4 regions of the Devosia sp. J2-20 genome follow, and region 1 is predicted to be linked to each of the others. Evidence: predicted binding sites of a transcription regulator. Region 1 holds the regulator's gene; each other region holds the start of a gene.
What was found. The regulator LexA, encoded in region 1, represses DNA repair genes until DNA is damaged. The targets are predictions, from matches to a motif close to TGTTCNNNNTGTGTTCNG.

Region 1 (7,998 bases):
TGGGCGTTTACGCGCGCGAATGGGTCGAGCCCGTCGCCGCGGCGCTATTGGCCAACCGCGCCATCAAGGCCTGGGTGGTGCATGGCAGCGACGGGCTGGACGAGATTACGGTGACGGGCCCCAGCTTTGTCGCCCAGATTGCCAATGGCGATCTGCGCAGCTTTGAAGTGAGCCCGGAACAGGCCGGCCTGAAACAGCACGATCCCAAGGATCTGCTGGGTGGCGATCCCGAATACAATGCCCAGGCCATCCACGCCCTGTTTGACGGGCAGAGCGGCGCCTATCGCGATATCGTGCTGCTCAATGCCGGCGCGGCGCTGATTGTGGCCGACAAGGTGGCCGATCTGCGCGAAGGTGCAGCGGCGGCGGCCGAGCTGATTGACAGCGGCAAGGCCAAGGACACACTGACCCGCCTGGTGGCGGTATCGAATGGACGCGATGCATGACCGATATTCTCAAACAGATCGAAGCCTATAAGCGCGAGGAAATCGCCGCTGCCAAATCCATGCGGCCCTGGGCCGAAGTGGTGGCCCAGGCACATGATCAGGCGCCGACGCGCGGCTTTATCAAGGCGATCAAGGCCAAGCGGGCCAAGGATGAATATGCGCTGATCGCCGAAGTGAAGAAGGCCAGTCCGTCAAAGGGCCTGATCCGGGAGAACTTCAACCCGACCGAAATCGCCCTGGCTTATGAAGCAGCCGGCGCCGCGTGCCTGTCGGTGCTGACCGACCGGCCCAGCTTTCAGGGCTCGCCGCGCTTTCTCAAGGAAGCCCGCGCGGCGGTCAAACTGCCCGTGCTGCGCAAGGATTTTCTGTTCGAGACCTATCAGGTGGCCGAGGCGCGCGCCTGGGGGGCGGACTGCATTCTGATCATTCTGGCCGCCGTGGGCGATGATGTAGCTCGCTACCTGCTCGATGCCGCCGAAGAGTGGAAGATGGATGCGCTGGTGGAAGTGCATGACCAGCTTGAGCTTGATCGGGCGGTGGCGCTGGGCGCCGAGTTCATCGGCATCAACAATCGCAATCTGCGCACCTTCGAGACGACGCTGGAAACCTCGGTCAATCTGGCCGTTGGCGTGCCCAAGGGGACGCTACTGGTCAGCGAAAGCGGTATCGTCAATCACGAACACCTGCTCAAGCTCGACCATGAAGCCGGTATCGGCAGCTTTCTGGTTGGCGAGAGCCTGATGCGCCAGGACGATGTGACCGCGGCAACCAGAGCGCTATTGCATGGCGCCGCGCAGGCTACGCCCTGATGGCCGACGGGCTCACCCATCTCAATGCCCGGGGCGAAGCCCATATTGTCGATATCGCCGACAAGCCCGCAACAAGGCGGCGCGCCGTGGCACAGGCCCGTATTGTCGGGCAGCCGCAGACGATTGCCACCATTATGGGCGGCAGCCTCAAAAAGGGTGATGCGCTGGCGGTAGCGCGGATTGCCGGTATCATGGCGGCCAAAAAGACCGCCGAGCTGATCCCGTTGTGCCACCCCATCCCGCTGACCAAGGTCAGCGTGGAGATTGCCGAACATGGCGAAGATGCCATCCTGATTGTGGCGACGGCTGAAACCACCGGCCAGACCGGGGTCGAGATGGAAGCATTGGTGGCTGCCTCCACGGCGGCGCTGACATTGTATGACATGGCCAAGGCGATTGATCGCGCCATGGTGGTGACCGATATCTGCCTGATGGAAAAATCGGGCGGCAAGTCCGGGGATTTCGTGCGCGCATGAGCCTGCTCCCCGTCGAAGAGGCCATTGCGGCCATTCTCAAGCGCGTGCCGACGCCGGTCGGCGAAACCGTGTCGCTGGATGCGGCGGCGGGTCGGGTCTTGCTCGAACCGGTCAAGGCCCGCCATGACCAGCCGCCCTTCAATGCCAGCGCCATGGATGGCTATGCCGTCGGTGCCGCTGACATCATGGAAGGTCACAGCCTCAAGGTCGTGGGGACCTCGCAGGCCGGGGCCAGTTATGCCGGACGTCTGGGCCCGCACGAAGCGGTCAGGATTTTTACCGGTGCGCCGGTGCCCGAAGGGGCCGATGCCGTCATCATGCAGGAACAGGCCCAGCTCGACGGCGATCAGGTTTCGTTCAGCATCGAGCCCTTGCCGGGGCGCAATATCCGGGCCCTGGGCAATGACTTCACCACAGGCCAGACGCTGATCGAGGCTGGCGTCCGACTGACCCCGATGCAGATTGCCGTGGCCGCGGCAGCCAATACCCCGACGCTGACCGTGGCGCGACGGCCGCGTATTGCGCTGCTGGCGACGGGTGATGAACTCGCCCTGCCCGGCGCGGCGCTGGGGCCTGACCAGATCATTGCTTCCAACAGCTTCGGGCTGGCGCCCATGCTGGCCCCCTATGCCCATACCATGACCGATCACGGCATTGCCCGCGATGACCGGGAAGCCCTGCGCGACAAGCTCAGCGCCATTCTGGCCGATGCACCGGACGTGCTGATCACGACCGGGGGCGCCAGCGTTGGCGACCACGATATCGTGCAGGAAATTCTCGTTGAACTGGGCGTGACGCTGGATTTCTGGCGCATCAATATGCGCCCGGGGAAGCCCCTGATGTTCGGCACGATCGGCAAGACGCTGGTATTTGGCCTGCCGGGCAATCCGGTTTCGGCGATGGTCACGGCGATTGTTTTCATCAAACCGGCGCTGCGACACTGGCTGGGCCTGACGCCGCAGACGCCCTGGCACCTGCCACTGGCTGCCGCGACCCCAGCCAATACGGCGCGACGGCATTTCATGCGGGCACAGTTGCAGCAGACCCCCAATGGTCCAATGGCGCTGCCAATTTCCCAGACCGATAGTGGGCATACTTCATCCATGGCGCTGGCTGACCTGTTGATTGTGCAGCCCGAACAGGCCCCTGGACAGGCGGCGGGCACGCTGGTCGAAACCATTGTGGTCGACGCCTTCTAGGTTTCGGGCCGCCCCATTTGCAGGAAAATCGTCGGGGATATTGCAGAACATAACTGGAACACATATAGTCGTTCTGTCTATGTTCCGATTCTCACCCCGAGGGGCCTATGCTGACGCGCAAACAACACGAGCTGTTGATGTTCATCCATGAACGGATGAAGGAAAGCGGCATTCCGCCATCGTTCGACGAGATGAAGGATGCCCTCGATCTGGCGTCCAAGTCGGGCATTCACCGGCTGATCACTGCGCTGGAAGAGCGCGGTTTCATCCGCCGCCTGCCCAATCGGGCCCGGGCGCTGGAAGTCGTTAAGCTGCCGGATTCGATGAACCCGTCGCTTGGCGGCCGTAAGGCGCGCTTTGAGCCATCGGTGATCGAAGGCAATCTTGGCAAGGTGGCGAGCCCGCCATCGCGTGTCGCCGCCGATGATGATGGCGTGCGCTCAATTTCCATCCCGGTGATGGGCCGAATTGCAGCGGGTACGCCGATCGAGGCCATTCAGAGCCATTCCCACACCATTATGGTGCCGCCTGAAATGCTGGGCAGCGGCGAGCATTACGCACTGGAAGTGCGCGGTGACTCGATGATCGATGCCGGCATTTTTGATGGCGACACGGTATTGATCAAGAAGCAGGATGCGGCCAGCACCGGCGAGATCATCGTGGCGCTGGTGGACGATGAGGAAGCGACGCTCAAGCGCTTGCGCCGCAAGGGCAATACGGTGGCACTTGAAGCCGCCAACCCGGCTTATGAAACCCGCATTTTCCCGCCTGACCGGGTCAAGGTTCAGGGCCGGCTTGTCGGGTTGCTGCGTAAATATTGATGGGGGCGGCGACGCCCGAAGCGTTGATCGCGGCCTATGGCGAGGCGATCAACACGCATCGCTTCGCGGTCGTCGCGCCCTTGATCGCCCAGGATGCCAGTTTCTGGTTCAATGATGGCTCTCATCTTGGCATTGCAGCGATACGCGATGCCTTTGAAGCCACTTGGGCACGGCTGGTTGACGAACGCTACTGGCTGGAAGACCTGATCTGGATCGTAAAAGGGCAGGATATCGCGGCCTGTCGCTATCGGTTCTGCTACACGGCGGTTGTGAACGGAGATGTTCAATCTGGTGCCGGTCGCGGCACCTGCATTGTCGAGCGGCGCGTGCAGGGCTGGGTCATCGTTCACGAGCATCTGAGCGCCTTGGCCTAGCGGCGAGCGGTGCGTGACTTCGGGAGTCACGGGCGATCAATGCCGGTATTGGCGTTCAGGCCGGACCGGTGGTCTTGATGCGCAATGTGGTGACCCACTTGTCAGGATCGGGTTCCTGCTCCGGGTCGGTCTCGTAGATTTCCAGACGACAGGCAAAGTGATGACCGTCGGACTGGGTTGCGCTATCCCATTCAATGCCCCGCTCCTTGGCCCAGCCGATCAGCATGGCTGTGGCATCATACAGATCGTCATAGGGGCCGGTATGGGTGGTCCAGACGTAATGCCCCGCCGGTAGTTGCGAGAATTTGACGGTGTCGTCACCCGCTGCCGCGCGGTCCACCGGGACCCCGGCTTCCACTTCAAGCGTTCTGGCCATATCGATGCGGTTATATTTGTAGAATGGCGCGCCGGTCGGCGTAATGCCATTGGCGGATAGCCAGGAAAATAGCGCCGGAAAGCCCTCATTTGCGGGCTGCGCCATTTCGGCCATCGATACGGTAAAGCTGATATAGGCGTAGGTCTGGACCGGCAGGTCCTGGAAACGTGGAACAGTCAGCATAAGGCGCTCCTCCCGCAATATCATGCAGTCGCGCAGTTCAGCCGCCTGCATCAATGCCGGTGACATTAGAATGGCGCGCGTCAGCGGGCCAGTACCATTGAGAGAATCAATCGCGCGCGTCTGGCGGCGGTACGTCGGTGCTGGTGCGGCACTCGATCAGCCACACATCATAGACCGCGTGATCGACGGCGTTGAGCGCTGGGCTGTCGGCGAACATCCAGCCGGTAAAGATGCGCTTGGATGTGCCGGTCAGGCTGCGCTGATCGACTTCGAGAAAGGCCGATGTCCGCTGGGTCTCGGTGGCAGCGCGATTGTAGCAGGCGCGCGGGGTGATCTCGAGCGCGCCGAACAGCACGGTTTCATCGATATAGACGTCGAAGCGGGTGATGCGGCCGGTGATCTTGTCGAGCCCGGCAAAGGTCGCCACCGGATTGGCAATGGGCTGGGCCGATACGGGCGCTGCAACGCCAAAGACGCCCAGCGCCGCGAGCGGCGCCAGGGTCATCATCATGCGGGCAAGAGTTTTGAGATGGCGCAAGGCGCCGTCCTTATTCTGGCGACCAGGCGTCGTAGTCACCGGTCACGCGGGGGCGTTCGCCCTTGTTGAGCAGGCTGCCATCGGGACGATAGGCGGCTGCCGTGCCGGTCAGGTTCTGCTGATGGGGCAGCTCCCAGCTCTTGGCGACATAGTTGGCCTTGGTTGGCACGATGTCGGTGCGATAGTGCATCCAGCCGTGCCAGCCCTGACCAATGGTCGAGGCGTCAGCGGGGCCGGCATAGGTCACATAGCGCCGATCAGCCTTGCGATCCTGGAAATAGCGATTGCCGAATTCGTCGCTGCCGACATAGTCGCCGAAGCGCCAGATCCACAGACGGGTGCCCCAGGTCTGACCACCCCACCAGGAGAAGATTTCGCTCAGGAACTGCTTGATACCGGATTTAGCCAATTGTCGATTCCGCCGTCGATAGCTGCGAGTGCGCCGGGTGTAACATGCGTGGTCAGATCAGCCTAGTGTTTGGCGGGTTTTTCGCGCGCTGTTTTCGTGCCTCGCTCACCCTTCTATAGGAGGGGCATCGGGGCCAGCTTTGCAGTGAGTGCCACCCTGCCCTGCACACAGCATCTGGTAGTGGGTCACAGGCAGATCACCACAAGCACTGGTAGTGGGCGCATTGTGGATTTCGCGTAATTTTTCTGCGCTTGACAGCTTTGTGACGGTTTGATTCGACGGTGTTGGTGGCATGGTTAGCCCATTGTAAACACCCGCCTGGCGGAGAATTTAGCCGTGGAATCTCGGCACTTTAGCGGGGCTTGTTCGGCTCACATATGCGCCGTTCACGTGATGCTCCAGCCTGCATAAAAGGGGGCGGCCAAGTCCGCGTTTTCCTTGCAGTTTGTCCCCACTATCCACATAATGAGCCTACTAGTGGTTGTCTGAACCACCCCTCCAACCACTAGACCTTGTGATTTCTTGCGTTGACGCATCGTTTGAATCGGCAGATGTTTTGGACAGGCCGACAACACACCATGTCGTCGGCTCAAGACCCCTGCTCAAAGCACTGGCATCAGACCGGCGCCATACAGGGGCACAGGCAAGTTTTTCGAGCCCGGCCACGGGCTCGGTTGGTGACGCGTCAAAACAGATTTGGGTGAGAAGCCGGGTTTTTCGGCTCGCGGGCATTTGTGTGCCCGTTACATTGGGGACTAAGACGACTATGCGCATTGAACGCCGGTTTACCAAAGCCAATGAAGACCGCTACGCCGGTCTCGAATTCCGCTCGGCCACGAGCGAGATTCGCAACCCGGATGGCTCGGTCGTCTTCAAGCTCGAAGATATCGCCATCCCCAAGAGCTGGAGCCAGGTTGCGGCTGACATCATTGCTCAGAAATACTTCCGCAAGGCCGGCGTCGCCAAGGCCCTCAAGAAGGTTGAAGAGAACTCCGTGCCGTCCTGGCTGTGGCGCTCCGTCCCCGACGAAGCTGCGCTCGCCAAGCTGCCGGAAGATGAGCGCTATGGTTCGGAAATGGACAGCCGCCAGGTGTTTGATCGCCTGGCTGGCACCTGGACCTATTGGGGCTGGAAGGGCGGCTATTTCGACAGTGAAGAAGATGCGCGCACCTTCTTTGACGAACTGGCCTATATGCTGGCCAGCCAGCGCGTGGCGCCTAACAGCCCGCAATGGTTCAATACCGGTCTGCACTGGGCCTATGGCATTGATGGTCCGGGCCAGGGTCACTTCTATGTGGACCCCTTCACCCACAAGCTGGTGAGCTCCAAGAGCTCGTATGAACATCCCCAGCCCCATGCCTGCTTCATCCAGTCGGTCAATGACGATCTGGTCAATGAAAACGGCATCATGGATCTGTGGGTGCGTGAAGCGCGCCTGTTCAAATATGGTTCGGGCACCGGCACCAATTTCTCGGCCCTGCGCGGTTCGGGCGAAAAGCTCTCGGGCGGCGGCAAGTCCAGCGGTCTGATGAGCTTCCTCAAGATTGGTGACCGGGCGGCCGGCGCCATCAAGTCGGGCGGCACCACCCGTCGCGCCGCCAAGATGGTGGTGCTGGATATCGATCACCCCGATGTCGAGGAATACATCAACTGGAAGGTCAAGGAAGAGCAGAAGGTTGCCGCTCTGGTGACCGGCTCCAAGGTCGTCTCCAAGCACCTCAAGGCCATCATGAAGGCTGCCGTCAACTGCGAAGGCAGCGGCGATGACTGCTTTGATGTGGCGATGAACCCCGCGCTCAAGCGCGAAGTGCGCGCTGCCAAGAAGGCTCTGGTGCCCGAGAACTACATCTTCCGGGTCATCCAGTTCGCCAAGCAGGGCTATACCGATATCGAATTCCCGGTCTACGACACCGATTGGGACAGCGAAGCCTACCTGACCGTTTCGGGCCAGAACTCGAACAATTCGGTGCGGGTGAGCGACGAGTTCCTGCGCGCCGTTGAAGGCGATAGCGACTGGGATCTCAAGGCACGCCAGTCCGGCGTTGTCACCAAGACCCTCAAAGCCCGCGATCTGTGGGAACAGGTGGGCTATGCCGCCTGGGCCTCGGCCGATCCCGGCATTCAGTACCACACCACCATCAATGAGTGGCACACCAGCCCCGAGGCCGGTCCGATCAATGCATCGAACCCCTGCTCGGAATACATGTTCCTTGATGACACCGCCTGCAATCTGGCATCGGTGAACCTGCTGCCCTATCGCAACCAGGATGGCTCGTTCAACACCGCTGCCTATGAGCACACCGTGCGTCTGTGGACCGTGGTGCTGGAAATCTCGGTGATGATGGCGCAGTTCCCATCCAAGGCGAT
Region 2 (7,998 bases), 970 kb from region 1:
AAAAAAAGGCCGCCGGGGCAAACCGGCGGCCAATTCAAATACCTGATGATTGGAGGTCAGGATCAGGCAGACATCAATTCGAGTTGCGCGCGCACACCAGCCCGGAGGTCATCAATGGGAGCGGTGCGGCCCGCCTGTTCGTGGTGCCAGAAGGTCCACCCGTTGCATGCCTCTGCCCCCTGAACCAGCGCGCCAACCTTGTGGATTGAACCCTGGTGGGAACCTGAGACGAGTGAGCCGTCTGCACGAACCATGGCGAAGTAACGTTTCGTTAAGTCGAAGAGTTGCGTGCCAGGCTCAATTAATCCTTGCTCGATCAGCGAACCGAACGGAATGCGGGTTTCCTTACGCTTGGGCGTCACCGATTGCAGCGCCTCGAAGGTGCCCGGACGGATCGCCGCAATGCGCTTGAGCGCAGCACTGATATAGGTGTCTTCGCGCTCGATGCCGATGAAGTGACGGCCCAGCTTGCGGGCTACTGCGCCAGTGGTGCCGGTGCCGAAAAACGGATCAAGCACGATATCGCCAGGCTTGGTGGTCGCATTCAGGATGCGGAACAGCAGCGCTTCCGGCTTCTGGGTCGGATGGACCTTCTCGTCGTCATCATCCTTTAGGCGCTCTGAGCCGGTGCAGATGGGGAACAGCCAGTCGCTACGCATCTGCGTATCGTCATTGGCCAGCTTCATGGCTTCATAGTTGAAGGTGACGCGGCTCTTCTGGCTCTTGGCGGCCCAGATCAGCGTCTCATGCGCATTGGTAAAGCGCGTGCCGCGGAAATTGGGCATTGGATTGGCTTTGCGCCAGATCACATCATTGAGCATCCAGTAGTCGAGATCCTGCAAGGCAGCCCCAACCCGGAAAATGTTGTGGTAGCTGCCGATGACCCACAGGGCGCCATCCGGTTTGAGCACCCGGCGCGCGGCTTTGAGCCAGGCGCGGGTGAATTTGTCGTAATGGGCAAAACTGTCGAACTTGTCCCATTCGTCGTCCACCGCATCAACCTTGCTCTGGTCAGGACGCGTCAGGCCCTGGTCGAGCTGCAGATTGTAGGGGTCGGCGAAGATCAGATCTACCGAACCAGCCGGCAGGGCATTCATGTGGTCGATGCAATCACCCACCAGAATGGAATCGATCGGAAGACGCGGTGCCTCTTCCGCAACGGCTTCTGGAGCCTTACGCGCGGTACGCAACATACACTTAACCCTAACGCAGTACTAACAACCCCGTTATAGAACCGCAGAGTTAATGGAGCGTATGCAAGGGGTTAGCAGGAGGTTAAGGCGTAGCTTTCCGCAGCCCTAACCGGCCAGTGCAGTCAACCTGAGCCGCGCCTGTGCCACAGGGCCAAAGGCCTCGCGGTGGTGCCGGCAAGGACCATGCTCACTCAGCGCCGTCATGTGCCTGGCCGTGCCATATCCCTTGTGACCAGCGAAGCCGAAGGCAGGCGCGTCGCAATCCATGATTGCGCACATCCTGTCCCGCGTCACCTTGGCGACAATCGAGGCCGCCGCTATCGAGACGCTGCGCCCGTCGCCGCCGATCAGCGCCATGCCGTCGCAGGGCAGGCCCATCGGCACATCACGCCCATCGATCAGTACCCGGTCAGGCCGGATGCTCAGTCCACACGCGGCTTGCGCCATGCCCCACAGCGTGGCGCCCCGGATATTGTGGCTCAGGATAATAGAGGGCGGGGCAACCACGACACTGATTGCCAGCGCCGAAGCAACCACCTGTTCGAACAGCGCCTCGCGTTGGTCCTGATTGAGCTTTTTGGAGTCATTGAGCCCCGCCGGAATGGCATCGGGGTCCAGCACCACGGCCGCTACAACCACCGGACCGGCCAGTGGGCCACGGCCCGCTTCATCGACCCCAGCCACAATTCGTGCACCACGCGCCTTGAGTTCGGCCTCGTGGGAATAGTCAGGCGCGCTCTGAACTGTCGAATCGAACATCATGGGCGCAGCATCGCTCCCACGCCGGCCAAGTCAACACGCCTGCGGACAGAGCCGATATTCACACCGACAAAATTGGAGGCCGGCGGTGGCGTCTGGCGCCGGGGCTGCTATAGGTTTTCCGCTGGGGGCAGCATGGGAAACAAGACACAATGATTGCCAAATTCGGCTTCGCCCTCGTTATGACGCTGGCCGCGACCTTTCCACTGGCCGCCGAACCCTTTCATCACCCCTATGGCGAATGGCGCGAGTATCATCGTGACTGGCTGGCGGCCTGCCCCGACGTGATCGATGAAGACGCTACCGATTTTTACGGGCACTCCTGCTTTGCCAGCACCGGCAGCCAGCAGCTTAACAGCGCCGGTCTACCTGCCTATAAGCTCACCCTGCTGCGCAATCGCCTGACCGGTGAACTCGATATTGCGGTGACAGTGGCCGCTGACAAGGCGCAGACCGATACCAGTCGGCCACTCAAACTGAACTTTCATGGTGGCGTCACCATGCAGTTCGATTTCGTTGCTGATCTTGAGACGCGCTACAACACCACCAACCAGTTCTATGTAGCCGATCCGGTGCGCAAGGCGGCGCTGCTCGAAGAGATGAAGCGGTGCAATGCACTGACGATGACTGTGCCCTTGAACGGTGATGGGGGCGCGAGCGAGGAGGTCTGGCTATCGATGCGTGGCGTTCTGGCCTCGCTTGATTTCATGGCCAGCTTCGCCCGCAAGGTTGCCCAATACTGACCACCCCTATTGCTCCCCAAGACTGGACCTGCTCATGATCCCGACGCCCGGCGCCGCGCTGCTGTTCGACATTGACGGCACGCTGGCAGACACCGACCCGCTGCATCTGGAGGCCTTCAATCGCAGCTTTGCCCCGTTTGGCCATAGCTTTGACCGGGCCCGCTTTGTCCGTGAACTACAGGGGCTGGCCAATGTCGATATCGCCGCGCGCTTTCTGCCAGACCTGGATGCTGATGCACGCATGGCGGTGATGGATGACAAGGAAGCTTTGTTTCGCGAACTCGCCGCCACCGAAATCCATGCCGTAGCCGGACTGTTTGATCTGCTGGACCAGGCCGATGCGGCAGGTATTGCCATGGCGGCGGTCACCAATGCGCCGCGCGCCAATGCCGAATTGATCCTGCACGGTCTGGGTATCACCAGCCGCTTCAAGGCGGTGGTGATTGGTGCCGAACTGCCGCATGGCAAACCGCATCCCATGCCCTACCTAGAGGGCCTGCGCCTGCTCGGCGCCCAAGCCGAACATTCGCTGGCGTTCGAGGACTCGCGCACTGGCATCGCCTCGGCCACGGCAGCGGGCATTGCCACGATAGGGATGCGCACCGGCCTTGATGACGCAGCGCTACGTGCGGCCGGAGCGGTGCTGTCGGCCGACGGCTATGACGATCCCGCGTTGCTCGCCTTCGTTGCCGATCGGGTCAGCGCCAGCCAGATCGCCTAGAACAGGCTCATCTGGGCGCTTTCGATTTCGGGAGCCTCGAACAGGTCATTGCGCAGACCCGGCAGCTTGCCGTCCAAGCCGTAGCGCTCGCGTGCTTTTTCGAAGCGCTGTCGCAGCAGGGTCGCATAGGGGCCTTCGCCGGTCATGCGGGTGCCAAAGCGGGAGTCGTAATCCTTGCCGCCGCGTGTGTCGCGCACCAGCGAGAGCACATGACGCACCCTGTCGGGGAAGTGACGCAGCAACCATTCGCGGAACACGTCGCGCACTTCGCCGGGCAGGCGCAGCAGGATCATCTGCGCACTGGTGGCGCCCTGTGCTGCTGCAGCATCGAGAATGCGTTCGAGTTCCATATCGTTGATCGCCGGGATCATTGGTGACGCGAATACCGCGACAGGAACACCGGCCTCGGTGAGCAGGCGAATGGCCTCGAGCCGGCGCGCCGGGGAGGATGCACGCGGCTCCATGCGGCGGCTCAGCTTGTGGTCCATTGATGTCATCGAGATCGCCACCTTTACCAGCCCCAGCTTGGCCAGTTCGGTCAGCAGATCCAGATCGCGGGTGATCAGCGCCGACTTCGTCGTGATCATCACTGGATGTCTGGTCGCCAGCATCACTTCGAGAATGCCGCGCGTCAGCTTGTGCTTGCGCTCGGCCGGTTGATAGGGGTCAGTATTGGTGCCCATGGCGATGGGCTTTACCCGGTAGTTCTTGGCAGACAATTCGGTCCGCAGCGCCTCGACCGCGTTGGTTTTGACGTAAATGTCGCGCTCGAATTCGATACCGGCCGAATGGCCCAGGAATGCGTGGCTGGGCCGGGCATAGCAGTACGAGCAGCCGTGCTCGCAACCGCGGTAGGCGTTGATCGATCGCTCAAACCCAATGTCGGGACTGTCATTGGTCGTGATGATGGTTTTGGCGCGCTCAGTGTGTTCGACCGTCTCGAAGATCGACAGCGGCTCGACATTGTCCCAGCCGTCATCAAAAGACTCGCGGGTCTGCTTTTCAAACCGGCCGCTGCGATTGCTCTGCGCGCCCCGTCCGCGAACCTGATCGACATCCAGCAATTCCCGCCGTGCCAGATCGGCATCCCGGCTGCGGCTGAGTTGCTCGAGAGCTTCAAATGATGGGGCTTGATAAAAGGCCATGAAAACGTCTCCTGCCGAACGCGCAACAGTCGAATCGTGACTGGTCAACGCGTCTCAGGATGTAACAGTTCCACGAGAACAGAACAAGAACGATGTCGGGTTTGTTAACGTCCTGTGGTGGCAGAAGCGCAACAGATTGCCACGCGCACACGCGCTATGCGCACTGCCCGATGGACCGTGGCCATTTTTAGGAATATGCCGGGCCTCCGCTGCCGCCAACGGGGCAATTGCTGGCGCGCGGGCCTATCTGAATTCTATGCTGATCATCGCCGGGCAACGGCGAATATGCAGCCCGTTGCCGACGCATGCTGACACGGGCTGTCACCACATTTTCTCATGGTGTTGTCGAAGCTGGAAGACATCAACCGTCGCACTGTCGACGCTGCTATTTTATTCGAGGGATTTCTATGACCATTGACGCAACAACCACGGGTGATTTGCCCTCGGGCGAGGTCGACAACTCTGCCCGCAACAAACTCGTCATCGCGCTGCTGCTTGGCTCCACCTTTGTCGTCTTTCTCAATGAGACGATGATGAGCGTGGCCATCCCTCATCTGATGGCGGATCTGGGCGTCGCGGCCAATATCGCGCAATGGCTGACCACTGCCTTCCTGCTCACCATGGCTATCGTCATCCCCATTACGGGCTTTCTGCTGCAGCGTATGAACACAAGGCCCGTCTTCATGCTGGCCATGTCGGTCTTTGCTGCTGGCACGCTGATCTGCGCCGCCTCGCCCGGCATCGAACTGCTGATCTTTGGTCGCGTCATTCAGGCTGTCGGCACGGCCATCATGTTGCCGCTGCTGATGACCACGGTGATGACGCTGGTGCCGCCCGAAACACGCGGCAAGACCATGGGCAACATCTCCATCGTCATCTCGGTCGCGCCCGCGATCGGGCCGACCATTGGCGGGTTCATCCTGGCCAATTTCGAATGGCGCTGGATGTTCATCCTCATGCTGCCAATCGCACTGGGTGCGCTGGCTCTGGGCAGTCGCAAGATGCAGAACGTGACCACGCCGCGTTATGCGCCACTCGACATCGCTTCGGTAATCCTGTCTGCGCTGGGCTTTGGCGGACTGGTCTATGGCCTGTCCAGCCTGGGCGAAGGCGAACAGGCCGGTGCGGCCTTCCCGCTCTGGCTACCTCTGGTGGTCGGCGGCGTGTCCATGGTTGCGTTTATCTGGCGTCAGATCGTGCTGTCGCGGCAGGACAAGGCGCTGCTTGATCTGCGCACCTTCCTGTCGCGCAATTACACCGTGTCCGTGCTGACCATGGGAATTGCCATGATGGCCCTGTTCGGCACGGTCATCCTGCTGCCCATCTACACCCAGAATGTTCTGGGTCTCGATACGCTGCAGACCGGCCTGTTGCTGTTGCCCGGTGGCTTGCTGATGGGGCTGCTCGCGCCATCGGTTGGCCGCTTGTATGACCGCATCGGCCCAACCAAGCTGCTCGTACCCGGTACGGCACTGGTCTCGATCGTGCTTTGGGCGCTGACCCGGGTGGATCAGCACACCTCGGTCTGGGCCATCCTGACCGGTCACATCATCATCAGCATCGGTCTGGCGCTGGTGTTCACACCATTGTTCACTGCCGCTCTGGGCTCGGTGCGGCAGGAAATGTACTCGCATGGCAGCGCCATTCTCGGCTCGGTGCAACAGGTCGCCGGGGCCGCTGGTATTGCGCTGTTCGTGGCCTTGATGAGCATTCGCACCGCCGGTCTGGCTGCGGAAGGTGTGGAGCCCGTCAGCGCCCTGGCTGGTGGCATCCAGCTGGCATTCATGGTGGGCGCGACCATTTCCCTGTTCGCAATCGTCACCGCGTTCTTTGTTCGCAAGCCCGAAGGCGGCGCGCCCGGCATGGGCGGCCACTAGACCATCCAGAACGGCGCCCGGCGGGCGCCGTTTTCTTATGGAGCCGAAACCTCGACAACCACAGCCCCGCGCTTGCGCCCGCTATCGACCAGCGCATGCGCCTTGGCAATCTCGGTGAAGGGCACGCGGCTATCGATAGTGGCCCGCAAAACACCCGCCGCCGCCAGATCCCGCAGTGTCTCGATATCTGCCAACAGCTCGCCTGCCACGCCGACGATGATCTGCCGGCCACCCAGCAATTTGCGCAATCCAGCGCGCAGCATCATGCCGCCGCCAGCATTGCTGGCGATCAGCTGGCCCGTCGGGGGCGTCGCTCGTTCGAACTGGGCGAAACTGACCGTGTCCACAGTGTCCATGATCACGTCATACTGGATGCCATTGCGGGAAAAGTCAGTCTGCCCGTAGTCGATCACATGATCAGCACCCAGGGCCCGCACCATATCCAGATTGCGCTCGCTGCAGACGCCCGTGACCTCTGCGCCGAAATGCCTGGCCAACTGCACGGCGAAGCTGCCCACGGCGCCGCTGGCGCCATTGATCAACACCTTCTGGCCTGGTGCAATCTTTGCCAGACGCAAGAAGTGCAGCGCCGTCAGGGCACCAAAGGGCAGGGCGGCAGCTTCGGCGAAATCCATGCCTTGGGGGAGGGCGGTGATAGCCGCGGTTTGCGGGACCACCTTGTATTGGGCGTGGGCGTCATAGACGTGCATGCCAAACACCCGATCGCCGGTTTTCAGTCGCGTCACGCCCGCACCAACCGCCTCGACAATGCCGGAGAACTCAGAGCCGAGAACGCTCTTGCGTGGTTTGGTGATGCCCATGAACAGGCGCGCAGGGAGCCAGAATGCAGCGGGAATGCGGAAGGCCCGCAACCGGGAATCGCCCGAGGTGACGGTGGTGGCGACAATGCGCACCAGCACTTCACCCGACTTTGGAACAGGTTTGGCGATCTCCGTGATTTTCACGACATCGGGGGCGCCATAGGCAGTCTGTACGGCGGCTTTCATTTCGGTTCTCCAGAATTTTGGGCAGGCTTCGCCCGCCGCCTCGCTTTGGGGCAGTTTGTTGGTTCAGGGCCTGGGTTTCAGCCTATTCGGCGGTCTTCTTCCATTGGAACACGGTGCCGATTTCCACCTCGAACACCTCGGCAATACGGAAGGCGGCTTCCAGCGAGGGCGAGTATTTGTTCTGCTCGATGGCGGCCACGGTCTGTCTTGTCATGCCGATACGGTCGGCCAACTCCTGCTGGGTCATTTCGTCGGCATCGAAACGCAAGCGCCTGATGATATTGCTGATGGGGGGCGGCGTGGCCATTACGCGCTGATCCGGAACGCGACGATATGGGTGGTTTCGCGCACCAATTCGGTGATGACGAAAGCCATCAGCACACCATTGGCAAAGATCAACGCCACGGCGCCGCCGGGATCAGCCGGGTAGGCAGCCTTGATGGTGTCGGTGGCCAGCAACCCGCCAATCAGCCCGACCGGGACCAGCAGCTCGAGCAGCCGGAAACCAAAGCGGTCGGCCCGCGCCTCGATGTGACGCTCCATCTCATCGGGA
Region 3 (7,998 bases), 1.4 Mb from region 1:
TCAACCTGTTCGCCTCGGTGATCACCCTGATCCTGCTCATGGTCGGGGCCGGTCAGTTCGCCACCATTCTGGTGGGCGTGGCCGCACTGGTCGTGGAGGTCAATATTGCCCGCCTGATCGTCACCCTGGCGCCACTGCAGATCGTGATCTTCATCGTGGCCAAGCTGATCATCCAGGCCGTGGCCATGGGACTGATCATCGCCATGGTCGCCCCCGACATCTTCATGCCGGCGGTCAGCTAGTAGTCGACTTGCGTCAGGTATAGTCCGGCTGATGGCGCCATCGCGCGGCACGCGCTGCGGTCTCTGGCGTCAAGCGCCGCCCGGAAATCGGCTGGCGTCCATTTGCCCTCGCCCACCAGCTTGAGACAACCCACCATCGACCGCACCTGATGGTGCAGGAAGCTGCGCGCGCTGGCATTGATGACGATATGATCGCCCTCGCGCCGCGCATGCAGCACGTCCAGCGTCTTCATCGGCGACTTGGACTGACATTCCGATGACCGGAAGGTGGTAAAATCATGATGCCCTAGAATCAGCTGGGCGGCCTGATCCATGATCTCGGCATTCAGTGGCTTGTGCACATGCCACACATGATTGCGCTCCAGGATCGCTGGCGTACGGCGATTGAGGATGCGGTATTCATAGTGGCGCGCAGTTGCAGAGAACCGCGCCTCGAACGTCTCGTCTACTCGCTCGGCCGCGATGATCCCAACCGGGTTGGGTCGCATGAGATGGTTCAGCCCTTCGCGGACCTGGAACGGGTCCCATTCTCGGGTCAAATCGATATGAGCCACTTGGCCCAGCGCATGCACACCCGCATCGGTGCGACCTGCGGCCTGCAGCGTGAGCGTCTCGCCGGTCATCTTGAAAATGGCATCTTCCAGCGTCTGCTGCACACTCGGCTGCGTCTTCTGCCGCTGCCAGCCGGAATACGGCGTGCCGTCATATTCGATGGTGAGCTTGAAGCGGGGCATGCCTAGCGGACAGCAGCCGGCAGCGTACCCGCACCACGCAGGAAGGTGGCGGCATCCATTGCGCCCTTACCCTCGCGCTGCACCTGAGTCAGCCGCACCGCACCGTCACCACAGGCGATTGTCAGGTCGCCCAACAGGGTTCCGGGGGCACCGGTGCCCTCACCCAGGCTGGATCGCAGTGCCTTGACCCGCACCGACTTGCCACCCAGGTCGATTTCGAACCAGGCGCCAGGAAAGGGTGACAGCCCCCGAATGTGATTATGGACGTCCGCGGCGGGTCGCGACCAGTCGATGCGGCTCTCAGCCTTTTCGATCTTTTTGGCGTAGGTGGTGCCTTCTTCAGGCTGTGGCGTGAACTCCAGGCTATCGCGCTCCAGCGCGGCAAAGGCCCGCCCCATCAGATCGGCACCAACCCGCATCATGGTGTCGTGCAGTTCGCCTGCCGTCATGTCGGGGGCGATGGCGATGACTTCGCCCAGACCGACCGGGCCCGTATCGAGCCCTTCTTCCATCTGCATCACCTGCACGCCGGTCTGGCTGTCGCCGGCCATGATCGCGCGCTGGATCGGTGCCGCGCCACGCCAGCGTGGCAGCAGCGAACCATGCAGGTTCAGGCACCCCAGGCGGGGCGCATCAAGCGCGGGCTTGGGCAGCAGCAGGCCATAGGCGACCACAACCGCAACATCGGCATCATGGCTGGCAAAGATGATCTGCTCGGCCTCGCCCTTGAGTGAGCGTGGTGTGAACACGGGAATGCCGAAACCTTCGGCCGCCATGTGGACGGGCGATTTGCGCTCTTCCTGTCCCCGGCCAGCCGGCTTGGGCGCGCGGGTATAGACCGCCACCACTTCGTGACCGCTGGAAACAAGTTCTGTCAGGGTCGGCACGGAAAAATCGGGCGTACCCATGAAGACGACACGCATTGTCCGACCTTCCTTGATGGCCTGGCCCACACTGGGGCCGGCGCAATTCTAGCCAGCGGCGCGCTTGGCAGCCTTGTCGAATTTCTTGATGACCCGGTCGCGCTTGAGGCGGCTGAGATAGTCGATATAGAGCACGCCATCGAGGTGATCGAGTTCGTGCTGAATGCACACGGCCAGCTTGCCCTCGGCTTCCTTGGTGACTTCCTTGCCCTCAAGATCGGTGTACTTCACCACCACATCATTGGGACGCTCGACTTCGTAATACAGTTCGGGGATCGACAGGCAGCCCTCTTCGGTCACCTGCATCTGCTCGCCGAAATGGGTGATTTCGGGATTGATCATCACCAGCGGCTCGGGTTTCTCATCTTCCCCAGCCAGATCCATTACCACGATACGCTTCATCACCCCGATCTGCGGCGCAGCCAGACCGATACCGGGCGCGTCATACATGGTTTCAAGCATGTCGGCGGCCAGGGTCTTGATCTCCTCATCGACCTCGATGATCGGATCGGTGACAGCACGCAGGCGCGCATCGGGAATGACGAGAATGGGGCGAATGGCCATGATGAAGGTCCGGCAATAAGGGAAGTGCCTCTCGATATGGTATTTTCGCGCGTGAGGTCAACTCTTGTGGCAGTCGCGATGGCGTCATCGGCGCATTGGAACATTATGGCAACGCCTCGAATCGGCTAGAACTCCACCCATGGACACACTGCTTTTTACACTCGGCGACTGGCCGGTCTCCTACCTCACCGCGGCAATTCTGGGCGGGGTGTTACTCGTTCTGGTGCTGGCCGCTATTGTGGTGGGCGCCATGCGCGCCAGCGCCGCGCGCGCCGAAGCGGCTGCCCAGCAGGCGTCCGAGCAGTTGCGCAGCAATTTCCTGGCTCAGATTACCGAGCGCGACAGCCGCATTCAGGAACTGGACCATCAGCTCGCCCAGGAGCGAGAGCGCGGCGAAGAACTGCTCGACATCGAACGTGAGAAGGGGTCGTCGCTGCTCTCGGAAGTCTCGGGCCTGCGCGCCCGCATGGCTGAGCAGGTCAAGCAGGCCGAAGAGAACCACAAGCGCTTCCTTGAGGCGCGCCAGCACATGACCGATGAGTTCAAGGCCATTGCCGGCGAAGTGCTCAAAAGCCATGGCGAGACATTTTCCAAGCAGAACCGTGAGCAGGTCGACGTGCTGCTCAAGCCGCTCAACGAGAAAATCGTCGAGTTTCAGGGCGAGTTGCTGCGCGACCGCGCCACCATGAGCGAACAGATCCGCGCTTTGGCAGCCAGCAATCTGCAGATCACCACCGAAGCGCAGAACCTGACCCGGGCGCTAAAGGGTAATTCCCAGACTCAGGGTGCCTGGGGCGAAATGATCCTCTCGACCATTCTGGAAGGCTCAGGCCTGCGCGAAGGCGAAGAGTTCATCACCCAGGCCAGCCACACGGGCGAGGACGGTGCACGAGTGCGCACTGACGTTGAAGTGCTGATGCCCAATAATGACCGTCTGGTCATCGACTCCAAGGTGTCGCTCACCGCCTTTGAGGCCTACGTCAATTGCGAGGATGACGCCAAGAACCAGTATCTGCAGGCCCACATTGTCTCGATCCGCAGTCACATCAAGACCCTGGGCGGCAAGGAATATCAACGCCACGCCCGTAGCAGCCTCGATTACGTGATGATGTTCGTGCCCATCGAATCGGCGCTGGCCACCGCTATTCAGGCCGATACCAAGCTGGTCGAATATGGCATGAGTCAGGGCGTGATGCTGACCACACCCACCACGCTGATGACCGTGCTGCGCACAGTGCGCAATGTCTGGGACATCGAAAAGCGCCACCGCAATGCCGAAGAGATCGCCAGCCGTGCCGGTGCGCTCTACGACAAGGTGGCTGGGTTCCTGAGCACCATGGACAAGCTCGATGGTCATCTGGGCAAGGCTCGGTCAAGCTTCGACGACGCCAAAAAGCAGCTGTCCTCAGGCAATGGCAATGTGGTGCGTCAGGTCGAAATGCTGCGTGAACTCGGTGCCAAGTCCAGCCGGGCCATTCCACCCGACTGGGATGGCGTTGATGGCGATCAGAGCGATCCTGAACCGACGTTGCGGCTGGTGGTCGACGATCCGGGCGACCTGGCCTGATCACGATTGCTCTGTCGGTCGAACCAGTTTCGCACCGTCGCGTTTCTCCCCGCAAAACCAATTGCAGGAGGCCGTCTTGGCACAACATATCGATCACCCCGGCACATTGCTGCCGCAGGACACCAATTTCGACAACGCCGATCAGCCCGGCATCGCGCAGCCCTATAGTCAGAGCGAGGTCGAAGACCTGCGCTATGGCGCAGACCGTCCGGCCAGCGAGCGTCTGGCGCGGCTGCGGGAACTGCGCGACGAAAGCGCCGCACGTGAGAGCGGCGACTGGGGCGAGGAAGACCCGGCGGCTCTGCTCGATGAGGTGGACCGCGCCATTGAGGAGCTGAGCGGGTCCATGGAGAATGTCGACGATAATGCCGACTTTACCGGTCTGGGTGCCCCGCTCGAAACCGGTCAGGGCGATCGCCTCGACACCCTGTCACCCGATGATTTTGACGCCCGACAAGCCATCGAGCAGGGCAGCACCGCTGACGATGGCGTTGCCGAAGAGGCAGAAGATACCGAGGAGGCGGCCGAGGATTTGGACGCCCAGACCCACTAGACACCTAAGACGACTAGATCGCGGTACGCGCTTTCAGCGCCTGGCTCAGCGTGCCTTCGTCGAGATAGTCCAGCTCACCGCCCACGGGTACGCCGTGGGCCAGGCGGCTGACCTTGATTTCGGTCTCGCCAAGTCGGTCCATAATGTAGTGGGCTGTGGTCTGTCCCTCGACGGTTGCGTTGACCGCCAGTACGATCTCGCGGAACTCATGTGCCCGCGCGATCAGCTCATTGATGCTGATATCATCAGGGCCTATCCCATCCAGCGGCGACAGGACGCCGCCCAGGACATGATATCTGACCGCGCCAACACCAGCGCGCTCCAGCGCCCACAGATCGGCCACGTCTTCCACCACAATCAACATGCCGCTATCGCCCCGGCGCGGATCCGAACAGATCGAGCATGGGTTGATGGTATCGACATTGCCGCACACTTCACAGGTGCGCACAGCCTCGACAGCCCGATCCAGCGCCGCCGATAGCGGGATCATCAACTGCTCTTTTTTCTTGATCAACTGCAGAACGGCCCGACGAGCCGAGCGCGGTCCAAGCCCCGGCAAGCGTGCCAGCAGCTGGATCAGTTGTTCAATCTCGGGTCCACCATTGGCCAATTGCAGAATGGCCTAGAACGGCAGGTTCATGCCGGGGGGGATGGGCAACCCGGCGGTGACTTCCTTCATGCGCTCCTGCATGGCCGCTTCGCTCTTGGTCTTGGCATCAGCATGAGCGGCGATGATCAGATCCTCGAGGACCTCGACATCATCTTCCTTGAACATGGAGGGGTCGATCTTGACGCCCTTCATGTCACCCTTACCGGTGAGCGAAACCACGACCATGCCGCCGCCGGAGCGGCCTTCAACGACCAGCTCGGCAAGCTCGGCCTGCATGGCCTCCATCTTGCCTTTCATCTCGCTGGCGGCCTTCATCATGCCCATAATGTCTTTCATTCGTCGTCATCCTCTTCAACTGGGGGTGGGGGAACATCATCAACGACAGCTGCGTCATCGCGCACCTTGACGTTGACCACCTTGGCCCCCGGAAATGTCTCTAAAATGGCTTTGACCAAAGGGTCCTCATGCGCCGCGGCATGGTGAGCCTGTGTGCGTTGCTCGGTCTCCTGACGAACCGTCAGCCCCTCTGGCGGTTTGGTTGAAACCATCACCAGCCAGCGCTCGCCGGTCCACTTCTGCAAGCGCGCCGATAGCGTGGCAATGATGCCCGGGTCGGTGCCGTCGACCAGCGCGACCTCAATCCGGCCCTGCTCGAACGACACAGGTCGCATGGAGCCTTCCAGGGCGAGCTTGACCAGAACGTCGCGCTTGGCGCCCGCCAGGGCGATCAACTCCTTGTAGCTGGCCACAGTGGCCAGCGCGGGCTGAACCTGCGCCTGCGGTACCGCAGGCTGGCTCGCGATGGCTTCAGTATCGATAGGGCGGGGCTGCTCAACGCGCATGGCCGAGGAGGCGCCCGAAGACCCGCCAGAGGGACCGCGCGGCATCGGCATCATTGATTGCTGGCCGGCGGCCGGCGCGGGCTGATTGGCCAGCTTGGCAATCAGATCGTCCGGGCTGGGCAGATCGGCGGCATAGGCCAGGCGGATCAACGCCATTTCGGCAGCCTGCAGGCCATTATTGGCCCGCGCCACTTCGTCATAGCCCTTGAACAGGATCTGCCAGGCCCGTGTCAGCGCCCGCATGGGCAATTTGCCCGCCAGATCGGCGCCGCGTGTGCGCTCATCAGGTGTCAGCGACACATCATCAGCTGCGGCGGGCACAACCTTGATGCGCGTCACCAGATGGGTGAAATCGGCCAGATCGGCAACCAGCGTCTGTGGATCGGCACCCATGTCATACAGGCTGCGCATCGTTTCGATGGCTTCGCCAATCCGGCCACCCATCAATTCTTCGAACAGATCGATGATCCGCGCCCGGTCGCCCAGCCCCAGCATGGCCTTGACCGTTGCGGCGGTGACCGTGCCATTGCCATGGGCAATCGCCTGATCGAGCAGGCTGAGATTGTCGCGCGCCGAGCCTTCGCCGGCCCGCACGATCATCGCCAGTGCTTCAGGCTCAAAGCTGATGCCTTCCTGGCTCAAGATCGACTCGAGATAGGCCGACATGATTTCGGGCGTGATGCGGCGCAGATCGAACCGCATGCAGCGGCTCAGGATGGTCACCGGCACCTTGCGGATTTCGGTCGTGGCGAAGATGAACTTCACATAGGGCGGTGGCTCTTCCAGCGTCTTGAGCAGGCCGTTAAAGGCGGCCGTGGAGAGCATGTGCACTTCGTCGATCACATAGACTTTGTAGGGCGCCGATGACGGCGCGTATTTGACCGAGTCGATGATCTCGCGAATATCGCCAATGCCGGTATTGGAGGCGGCGTCCATTTCGATCACATCGACGTGGCGGCCTTCGATGATCGCGCGGCAGTGCTCGCCCTCAACACTCAGGTCGAGCGTCGGGTGCGGTCCGCTGGCATCTTCATAGTTGAAGGCACGGGCCAGAATGCGCGCTGTCGTGGTTTTGCCCACGCCGCGCACTCCGGTCAGAATAAAGGCGTGGTGAATGCGGTTCTGCGCGAACGCATTGCCCAGCGTCTGTACCATGGCATCCTGGCCAACAAGCGTTGTGAAGTCTTGTGGCCGGTATTTGCGGGCGAGGACGAGATAGGGCGAGGTCGTAGCGTCAGCCATCGTGCCCCTCTAGGTCAAGGTTCGGGAATCTGCCTGTGGTCATGCGACCATCATAGAGGCAAGTAGGAGGCTGGCAACGACCCGTGAAGGTCTCGTTGGGGCTGCTTCCTTCCGGACCTGACCCGGTTGGCGAGGAACACGTCCGCGCCAACCTCCCGGTGCGCTATATGCGAATTAATTGCGTCGATGGCAAGGCCTCGGCGCAAACTGTGACACATGCGCCGCCTGCGTTGCGATCACTCCGCCCATCGGCTAGACGGGTTGGAGCACAGGAGATCGCATTCATGGCCAAGCGTCGTCAAACTTCACTGCGGACGTCCAAGGAAGATATCGCTTCCGCCAAGCTTGCTCCCAGAACGCCGCAGACCGAGTCATCGGCCTTCCGTCTGGCCTTTGCCGATGACGAATTCCTGACCTCCGAAGACACCCGCGGAATTCGTTTCCAGCTTGAATATCTCAAGCCCGAATTCGTACTGCGCGAACGTGGCATCAATTCGACCGTGGTGCTGTTTGGTGGTGCGCGCATTCCCGAGCCTGGCAAGGATGCCTGGGCTGCCAAGAATGATACCCAGCGCAAAAATCTGGAGGCGGCCTCGCGCTATTACGACGAGGCACGCCGCTTTGCGCAACTGGCCTCCACAACCGCCAAGGCCATGGACAACAAGGAATATGTCGTGGTCACCGGTGGTGGTCCAGGCGTCATGGAGGCGGGCAATCGCGG
Region 4 (7,998 bases), 320 kb from region 1:
CCCAGACCTGCCTTGACGGCATTGTGGACATAGCTTTCCACCACGCCATCAGTCACCGAGACAACCTCAGTGCGACGCAGGTTCATGTTCTCGCCAATCTTGGCGATGGCTTCGTTCAACTCGGCAGAAACCGAATGACCGGCGCCCGGGAACGGCATTTCGCCGAGCTTGGCAGCGTCGCCGTCAGCGTCGAGCGCCAGCTTGGCAATATTGTCGACGATGGTCTGGAACTGCTCGTTGCGCGCAACAAAGTCAGTTTCCGAGTTCACTTCGACAACGGCGGCCTTCTTGCCATCGGCGGCAATGCCAACCAGGCCTTCGGCGGCAATACGATCAGCCTTTTTGGCAGCCTTGGACAAGCCACGGGTGCGCAACCAGTCGATTGCTGCTTCCATGTCGCCATTGTTTTCGACCAGGGCCTTCTTGCAGTCCATCATCCCGACGTCAGTCGCGTCGCGAAGCTGCTTGACCATTCCTGCAGTGATATCCATGGGGTCACCTCTTGGCGGCCCCGTCTGAGGGGGCCGCATGGTTCAAATCAATATAGAGTTCGTCGTAGCGAACTTACTTGGCGGCTGGTTCAGCGGCAGCAGGTGCTTCTGCGGCAGCTTCAACAGCAGGCGCTGCTTCAACTGGCAGTTCTTCTGCAGGAGCCTGCTCAACAGCACCCAGATCGGCGCCGAAGTCGGACGACGAACGGGCGATGCCGTCAATGGCAGCCTTGGCGACGAGCGACACGTAGAGTTCAAGTGCGCGCGACGCATCGTCATTGCCCGGGATCGGGTAATCGACAGTGTCGGGATCGCAATTTGTATCAACGATAGCCACAACTGGGATACCCAGACGACGAGCTTCCTTGATCGCATTGGCTTCCTTGTTCGTGTCGATCACGAACAGCAGCGATGGCAGGTTGCCCATGTCCTTGATGCCGCCCAGGTCACGCTCAAGGCGTTCCTGCTCGCGGCTCATCATCAGGCGTTCCTTCTTGGTGCGCAGAGCGAGTTCGTCTTCGCTCATGGCTTCCAGGGTACGCAGGCGGGCGATCGAGTTCGAGATGGTCTGCCAGTTGGTCAGCGTGCCGCCGAGCCAGCGGGAGTTCACGAAGTACTGAGCCGACTGCTTGGCAGCATCAGCTACCAGCGGAGCAGCCTGACGCTTGGTACCAACGAACAGCACGCGGCCACCGTCAGCAACAGTGTCGCTGATCAGCTGCAGGGCGCGGCTCAGAGCCGGCACGGTCTGGCTCAGATCGAGAATGTGAATGTCGTTGCGAACGCCAAAGATGTAGCGTTCCATCTTGGGGTTCCAGCGGTGCTTCTGGTGACCAAAGTGGACGCCAGCTTCAAGCAATTGACGCATAGAGAAATCGGGCAGTGCCATGTGGGCTGCTCCTTGTTTACCGGTTGATGCCTCCACAAGGCGCTGCGACGGTATCCCGCCACCGGATGGATTTTCGGTTCCCCGAAAAGCCTGCCTCGTGTGTGAAATCGCGCTGACACACAGTCAAACGCAAGCGCGATATAGGCGATGTCTCTACAAAGGGCAAGTGAGATCAGCCCTGCCCCACGCCCATTCCTTGCGAAGGCAAACCGGCGGGCCGCACGACAGGCAGACGACAAACGCCCGAAGCACTGACACTTCGTGATCAGCGCACAACAAGCGTTCGCACCAAGGCCGTCAGCCAATGAACCCGACATGACAGCCACATCACCGTCGTCTAGGACGGCAGAAACCACGCTTCAATCAGTGGAAGCGAACATCGGTCACGCCTTCAAGCGCCTTGATGCCGCCGGCGACGGCCGTTGTCAGCAGGTAGGTGCCGGGCAGTTCGATCTCGTACTCACGGGCACCACCATCGCGGATCACCACGAAATTGACAGATCCCTCCCCGCCCCGCTTGAGCTGGGCACTGATAGATCCCAGGGGCGCGGCACTGGCAGCAAACACCGTCAGGCGGCGGTCGATCTTTTCAGCAATGCCATCAATGGGCTCGGCCGACAGCAGCCGCAGGCTCACGCCTTCAGCGCGCTCATCCGCGCCAACCTGCAGGATCACGGATTTGCCCGGCTGCAGAATGGCACCGAACTGGGTAATCTGCTCGGAAAACGCGATCACTTCATAGCTGCCCGACTGATCGGATAGCGTCAGGATCATCATCGGCGTTCCCTTGCGGGTCCGGCGATCCTGCCGACCGCTAATGGTCCCAGCCAGACGTCCCGCCGAGGCGCCATCCTTGACGGCCCGTTCAAAATCGCCCCAACGCTGCACGCGCAGCTTGTCGAACATGTCGGAATAGGCATCGAGCGGGTGGGCCGACAGATGGAAGCCAAAGGCTGAAAGCTCACGGTCGGCACGTTCGGTTGTGGACCAGTTCGGCACCCCTTCGGGCAGGCGCAGCGTTTCAGGCTCGCCAGCGTCGAACATGTTCCACTGACCTTCATTGCGCTCAGCGGTCAGCGTGTGAGCCATGCCCATCACGGTTTCGATGGCCGCAAAGGCCACTTCGCGCCGCGGCACGATATCATCAAACGCACCGGCGTTCGCCAGCGTTTCCAGTGTCCGCTTGGACAGCACGCGCGGATCAACCCGGCGAGCAAAGTCACCCAGGTCTTTGAAAGGGGTATCACCACGCACCTCGATGATGTGCTCTGCCACCTGGCGACCGACGCCCTTGACCGCGCACAGGCCATAAAGAATGGCCTTGTCCTTGACCGAGAACACCACCTGTGAGCGGTTCACGCAGGGCGGTACGAGTTCGATCTTGTTGCGCTTGGCTTCGCTGCGGAACTCGGCCAGCTTATCGGTATTGCCCATATCCAGCGTCATCGACGCTGCCAGGAACTCGTGCGGATAATGCGCCTTGAGATAGGCGGTCTGGTAGCTCACCAGGGCGTAGGTTGCGGCATGGCTCTTGTTGAAGCCGTAATTGGCGAACTTGGCGAGCAGGTCAAAAATTGTGTCGGCGAGCGACTGCTTGAGACCGTGCTTGATCGCCCCTTCGCGGAAACGCTCGCGCTGCGCGTCCATCTCCGCCTTGATCTTCTTGCCCATGGCGCGGCGCAGCATATCGGCTTCACCCAGCGAGTAACCGCTGAGCAGCTGCGCAATCTGCATCACCTGTTCCTGATAGACGATAATGCCATAGGTCTCATCGAGCACCTTGGACAGCTCTGGATGCGGGTATTCCACATCCTCGCGGCCATGCTTGCGGTCACAGAACAGCGGAATATTGTCCATTGGACCGGGACGATACAACGCCACGATAGCGATGATGTCCTCGAACCGGTCGGGCTTCATGTCGAGCAGCGCCCGACGCATGCCGGCGCCCTCAACCTGGAACACGCCAAACGTGTCGCCCCGCGCATACAGCTCGTAGGTCGGCTTGTCGTTAATCGGGATATCTTCGATCCGGAAGCTGCCGCCATCCAGATTGACCATATTGACCGCGTACTGCACCGTGGTCAGTGTCTTGAGGCCCAGAAAGTCGAACTTGACCAGACCGGCGGCCTCGCTCCACTTCATATTGTACTGGCACACCGGCATGTCCGAGCGCGGATCGCGATAAAGCGGCGCCAGATCATGCAGCGGCCGGTCACCAATGATGATACCGGCAGCGTGGGTCGAGGCGTGGCGGAACAGACCTTCGAGATTTTTGCCGATGGCCACCAGATCGGCCACGGTTTCGTCTTCTTCGCTCAGCGCCTTGAATTCGGGGACCTCGGTCATGGTGCGCTCGATCGACCAGGGGTCGGCCGGATTGGCGGGCACCATCTTGCAGATGCGGTCCACCTGGCCATAGGGCATTTGCAGCACGCGCCCGACGTCGCGCAGCACAGCGCGCGCCTGCAGCGTACCGAAGGTGATGATCTGACTGACCTGCTCCGTGCCGTATTTGCGCTGCACGTAGCGAATGACTTCTTCGCGCCGATCCTGACAGAAATCGATGTCAAAGTCGGGCATCGAAACGCGTTCCGGGTTCAGGAAGCGTTCGAACAGCAGATTGTAGGCCAGCGGATCAAGGTCGGTAATGGTGGTGGCATAAGCCACCAGCGAGCCAGCACCCGAACCACGGCCGGGACCGACCGGAATGCCCTGCGATTTTGACCAGCGAATGAAATCGGCCACGATCAGGAAGTAGCCCGGAAACTTCATCGACTGGATGATGTCGAGTTCGAACTCCAGCCGCTCCCAGTATTCCTGCTCGGTCTTGCCGGGTGCCGGACCTGTGGCTTCAAGGCGGTTGCGCAGCCCCTCCTCTGCCATGGCGCGCAGCGCGTCGGCCTCGGCCGCCACGGCGTCTTCATCGCTCAGATCTGGCGCTGCGGCGAATTTGGGCAGGATCGGCTTGCGGGTCTGCGGTCGGTAGGACACGCGCTGGGCGATCTCGACCGTGGAGTTCAGCGCCTCGGGCAGATCGGAGAACAGCGCCTCCATCTCGGCCCGGGTCTTGAAATAGTACTGATCGTTCAGCTTGCGCCGCTCGGTCTGGGCCAGCACGGTGCCGCCGGCAATCGCCAGCAGCGCATCATGCGCCTCAAATTCCTTGGCCGATTTGAAGAAGGGCTCATTAGTGGCGACCAGAGGAATGCCCTTGCGGTAGGCGTAATCCACCAGCCGCGGCTCCACGGCTGCTTCCTGCACCCGGCCATGGCGCTGCAATTCGATGTAGAAGCGCTCGCCAAACAGCTCGGCCAGACGGTCCAGCCGCTTGATCGCATTGGCATCCTGCCCCTGGGCGAAGGCCATGTCGATGGCCCCCTCAGGGCCGCCGCTGAGACAGATCAGCCCCTCAAGCCGCTCCCGCGAAAGCCAGTCCAGTTGCGCCCGCGCCGTGCCCCCGTCGCCTTCGATATAGGACTGCGAAACCAGTCGCGACAGATTGCCGAAACCCACCTCGCTCTGGGCCAGCAGCACCACGCTGGACTTGCCGCTCCAGGCGACGTGGCCGCGTTCGTTGACGCGCTCTTCGCTGGCCGCAAAATCAATCGCCAGTTCAACCCCGACCAGCGGCTGAATGCCCTTTTTGCTGGCTTTTTCGGAGAATTCCAACGCCCCGAACAGATTGCCGGTATCGGCAATACCCAGCGCCGGCTGCTCATCGGCGGCCGCGAGTTTGAGAATGGTCTCAAGCTGCAGCGCACCCTCAAGCAGGGAATAGGCAGAGTGAACGTGAAGATGGATAAAACCGGGGCCGTGCATGGTGAACCTTTATGACCGGCTCAGGGCGATTATCATACCGCCCCGATGCCGCAATCCACAGCCAGCGTCACACGAGTCGGGCAATGATATCCATCCAGGTGAGCGAACCAATCGTGAAGGCGCCCAGCGTAACGAATGCGGCAAAGTCCTTGATGAAAGTGAGCATCGTCGTCTCCCGTGTTGCTATGATGTTCTTATACGTTCGATGTTTGTTCCTGTCGAGTGTGACTAGCGGGAACAGCGGGGATTGGCGGTCACTGGTTAGCAGACTGTTAACATCGAGATGCACGCAAGCCGCAAAACCCTTGCCGCACGGGATCGAAGCGACCAGTCTTTGATCACCCTCCTCTCAGCGAGTCTCACTGCCATGTCGCCAGCCCGATGACCCCCACCCCGCAATTAAGTCTGGGGCTGTTGCTGACTGCTGCCGCCGGCTTCGCCGACGCGATCGGTTTCATCGAACTGGGCGGCCACTACACCTCCTTTATGAGTGGCAACACCACCCAGCTCGGTGACGCGCTGGCTCATGGCGGCTGGTCCATCGCCGCGACCGCTGCGTCGCTGGTGCTGCTGTTTGTGATCGGCAGCTTTATTGGCTCGATGCTGGCATTGCTGGCGGGGGCCCGCTGGGGATCGGGCGCGGTCACAGCTTTGGTGCTGGCGAGCGTGCTGCTGACCCTGGCGCTGGCCATGCTGGGTTTTCCGGCAACCCAGTTCATGCTGGTGCTGGCTGCTGGCGCGGGCGCGCAGAATGCCATTCTGCCGGCCACCGGCTCCGTGCGGTTGGGCACAACCTTCGTGACCGGTACGCTATTTGCCGCAGGCCAGGACTTCGCCCGTGCGCTGCGCGGACTGGCGCCACCCTGGCGCTGGCTGCAGCACCTGCTGGTCTGGAACTCACTGATGATCGGGGCGCTGATCGGCGGCCTGGGCTATGCCATGCTCGGCATCAACGCCCTGCTGGTGCCCGCTTTGGTCTATCTCGGCTTTCTGATTGCCTTCATCGCGCGCCGCCCCGCCAAGGTCATGGCCTGAGCCCCACAGATAGGTTTGCTGGCTGAGCGGTCGGGGTCGGACTGCAAACCGCCCGCCCCAAACCAATCCGTAACCCCAACGTGACGCCTTGCGTGACGGCGCCACCATGAAGGCCAGCTTGAACGCCAGCGGGTCACGGCCTGACTGACGATAAAGGCGACCGGTCAGGCCATGATGAATGATGCCGGCCAATGGGCCAACAAAGCAGATCCGGCATTGATGAACCCCATCACACCACCAATGATCGGGGCCATGAAAAAGGTGATGAACGCAGCAAGAGCAATTTTGGTTGTCTTGGGCATGAAGTCTCCATCCAGAGTTGACTGACAAAGGCCATTCCCACGTCAACACCAGCCCGAGGGTTGGTCAGGCGGGCTTTGCAGATCAGATTCAGGGCGGACATGACACGAAGCTCCATGTCATTGGCTCGTCTCGCCGCACCATGATGCGGCGAGACGAGCGAGGTTATTCGGCTGCGACGGCTTGGGGGCCTGGCGCGTTCAGGCCACCCGACAGGCGCACCAGAACGATCGCGACAAACACCACGCCAGCGGCGATGTAGGGTGCAGCAGCAAGGCCGATGCCTTCCACCACAAGCCCCCCGACCCATGCGCCCCCCGCGATCCCGAGGTTGAACGCACCAATGTTCAGACCAGACGCCACATCAACCGCACCCGGAGAGACCTCGCGTGCGATTTGCACGACGTAAGATTGCAGCGGCGGCACGTTGGCAAAGGCAAAACCGCCCCAGAAGGCTGCAACCGCGATGGCTGCAATCGGACTGGTGAGGGCCGCACCGAGTGCGACCAGTGATATCGCAAGGCCAACAAAGATCACGGTCAAGGACGCCACCGCACCGATACGGTCAGCCAGTTTGCCGCCTGCGATGTTCCCCACGGCGACAGATGCACCGTAGAGCAGCAGCACAAGGCTCACCGCGCCCGCAGACAGACCCGTGATTTCGTTCAACATCGGCGCAAGGAAGGTGAAAGCAATGAAGTTGCCGCCATAGCCGACAGCCGTGATCAGATAGACCAGCAGCAGGCGCGGTGAGGTCAGCACCTGCAACTGCGCTTTTAGTCCCGGCGATGCAGTACGGCTAAGCCTGGCGGGCAACAGCAGGGCTGAGGCGATGAAGCCGATCACGCCAAGCACGACGACGCCCAGGAAGGTGGACTGCCAACCGAAATTCTGACCGATAAAGGTGCCCAATGGCACTCCGGTGACCAGCGCAACGGTCAAGCCAAGAAATACCAGCGCGATGGCTGAACTTTCCTTTTCAGGCTCCACAAGATCTGTCGCGATAGTCGAAGCAATTGCAAAGAACACGCCGTGAGCCAAGCCCGTAATAAAGCGCGCGATGACAAGGCTATTATAATCCGGCGCGAAGGCGGCAAAGGCGTTACCGACGATGAACAGCGCCAACAAGACCAATAGCAGCGTCTTGCGGGGCATTCGATCAGCCAGCGCTGTCAACACCGGCGCTCCGATGGTTACACCAAGCGCATAGAGGCTGACCAGTAGGCCAGCGGATGGGATTGAGACGCCGAGATCGGCAGCAATGGTGGGAAGCAAGCCGACGATGACGAACTCGGTCGTTCCGACTGCGAAAGCGCTGATGGTCAGCGCCCAGAGGGCTAGTGGCATCGGTTTTCTCCAACAAATTTGATGTCGACGCCGTATATGCCAGCCGCTATCTATTGCGAGAACAGGCAAGCTTGGAACAGATCATTGCAGAAAATGCACGAATTGCTGCGCATGGGG

Region 2: AC0L37_RS13505 (PA0069 family radical SAM protein) is a predicted target of LexA. The motif match lies at 4,636-4,653, and genes of this name have one in related genera.
Region 3: AC0L37_RS15635 (DNA recombination protein RmuC) is a predicted target of LexA. The motif match lies at 2,560-2,577, and genes of this name have one in related genera.
Region 4: dnaE (DNA polymerase III subunit alpha) is a predicted target of LexA. The motif match lies at 5,399-5,416, and genes of this name have one in related genera.

Annotation. Positions count from the first base shown of each region.
Region 1 is NZ_CM147870.1:1,801,558-1,809,555, forward strand. It holds gene trpD (anthranilate phosphoribosyltransferase) at 1-446, shown strand, start outside; gene trpC (indole-3-glycerol phosphate synthase TrpC) at 443-1,255, shown strand; gene moaC (cyclic pyranopterin monophosphate synthase MoaC) at 1,255-1,731, shown strand; gene AC0L37_RS08840 (molybdopterin molybdotransferase MoeA) at 1,728-2,930, shown strand; gene lexA (transcriptional repressor LexA) at 3,038-3,751, shown strand; gene AC0L37_RS08850 (YybH family protein) at 3,751-4,125, shown strand; gene AC0L37_RS08855 (GyrI-like domain-containing protein) at 4,181-4,684, opposite strand; gene AC0L37_RS08860 (DUF2155 domain-containing protein) at 4,791-5,195, opposite strand; gene AC0L37_RS08865 (NADH:ubiquinone oxidoreductase subunit NDUFA12) at 5,233-5,616, opposite strand; gene AC0L37_RS08870 (vitamin B12-dependent ribonucleotide reductase) at 6,398-7,998, shown strand, end outside.
Region 2 is NZ_CM147870.1:2,767,097-2,775,094, reverse strand. It holds gene AC0L37_RS13525 (site-specific DNA-methyltransferase) at 63-1,193, opposite strand; gene AC0L37_RS13520 (ribonuclease HII) at 1,299-1,955, opposite strand; gene AC0L37_RS13515 (hypothetical protein) at 2,105-2,695, shown strand; gene AC0L37_RS13510 (HAD-IA family hydrolase) at 2,730-3,416, shown strand; gene AC0L37_RS13505 (PA0069 family radical SAM protein) at 3,413-4,561, opposite strand; gene AC0L37_RS13500 (MDR family MFS transporter) at 4,969-6,438, shown strand; gene AC0L37_RS13495 (NAD(P)-dependent alcohol dehydrogenase) at 6,474-7,445, opposite strand; gene AC0L37_RS13490 (helix-turn-helix transcriptional regulator) at 7,528-7,752, opposite strand; gene AC0L37_RS13485 (hypothetical protein) at 7,752-7,998, opposite strand, start outside.
Region 3 is NZ_CM147870.1:3,166,209-3,174,206, reverse strand. It holds gene AC0L37_RS15655 (hypothetical protein) at 1-242, shown strand, start outside; gene truA (tRNA pseudouridine(38-40) synthase TruA) at 239-976, opposite strand; gene fmt (methionyl-tRNA formyltransferase) at 979-1,899, opposite strand; gene def (peptide deformylase) at 1,948-2,463, opposite strand; gene AC0L37_RS15635 (DNA recombination protein RmuC) at 2,603-4,030, shown strand; gene AC0L37_RS15630 (hypothetical protein) at 4,107-4,583, shown strand; gene recR (recombination mediator RecR) at 4,597-5,199, opposite strand; gene AC0L37_RS15620 (YbaB/EbfC family nucleoid-associated protein) at 5,206-5,529, opposite strand; gene AC0L37_RS15615 (DNA polymerase III subunit gamma/tau) at 5,526-7,277, opposite strand; RNA gene ffs (signal recognition particle sRNA small type) at 7,339-7,434, opposite strand; gene AC0L37_RS15605 (LOG family protein) at 7,562-7,998, shown strand, end outside.
Region 4 is NZ_CM147870.1:1,484,170-1,492,167, reverse strand. It holds gene tsf (translation elongation factor Ts) at 1-491, opposite strand, end outside; gene rpsB (30S ribosomal protein S2) at 565-1,380, opposite strand; gene dnaE (DNA polymerase III subunit alpha) at 1,744-5,199, opposite strand; gene AC0L37_RS07330 (YoaK family protein) at 5,581-6,234, shown strand; gene AC0L37_RS07325 (hypothetical protein) at 6,399-6,536, opposite strand; gene AC0L37_RS07320 (MFS transporter) at 6,700-7,881, opposite strand; gene AC0L37_RS07315 (LysR family transcriptional regulator) at 7,975-7,998, shown strand, end outside.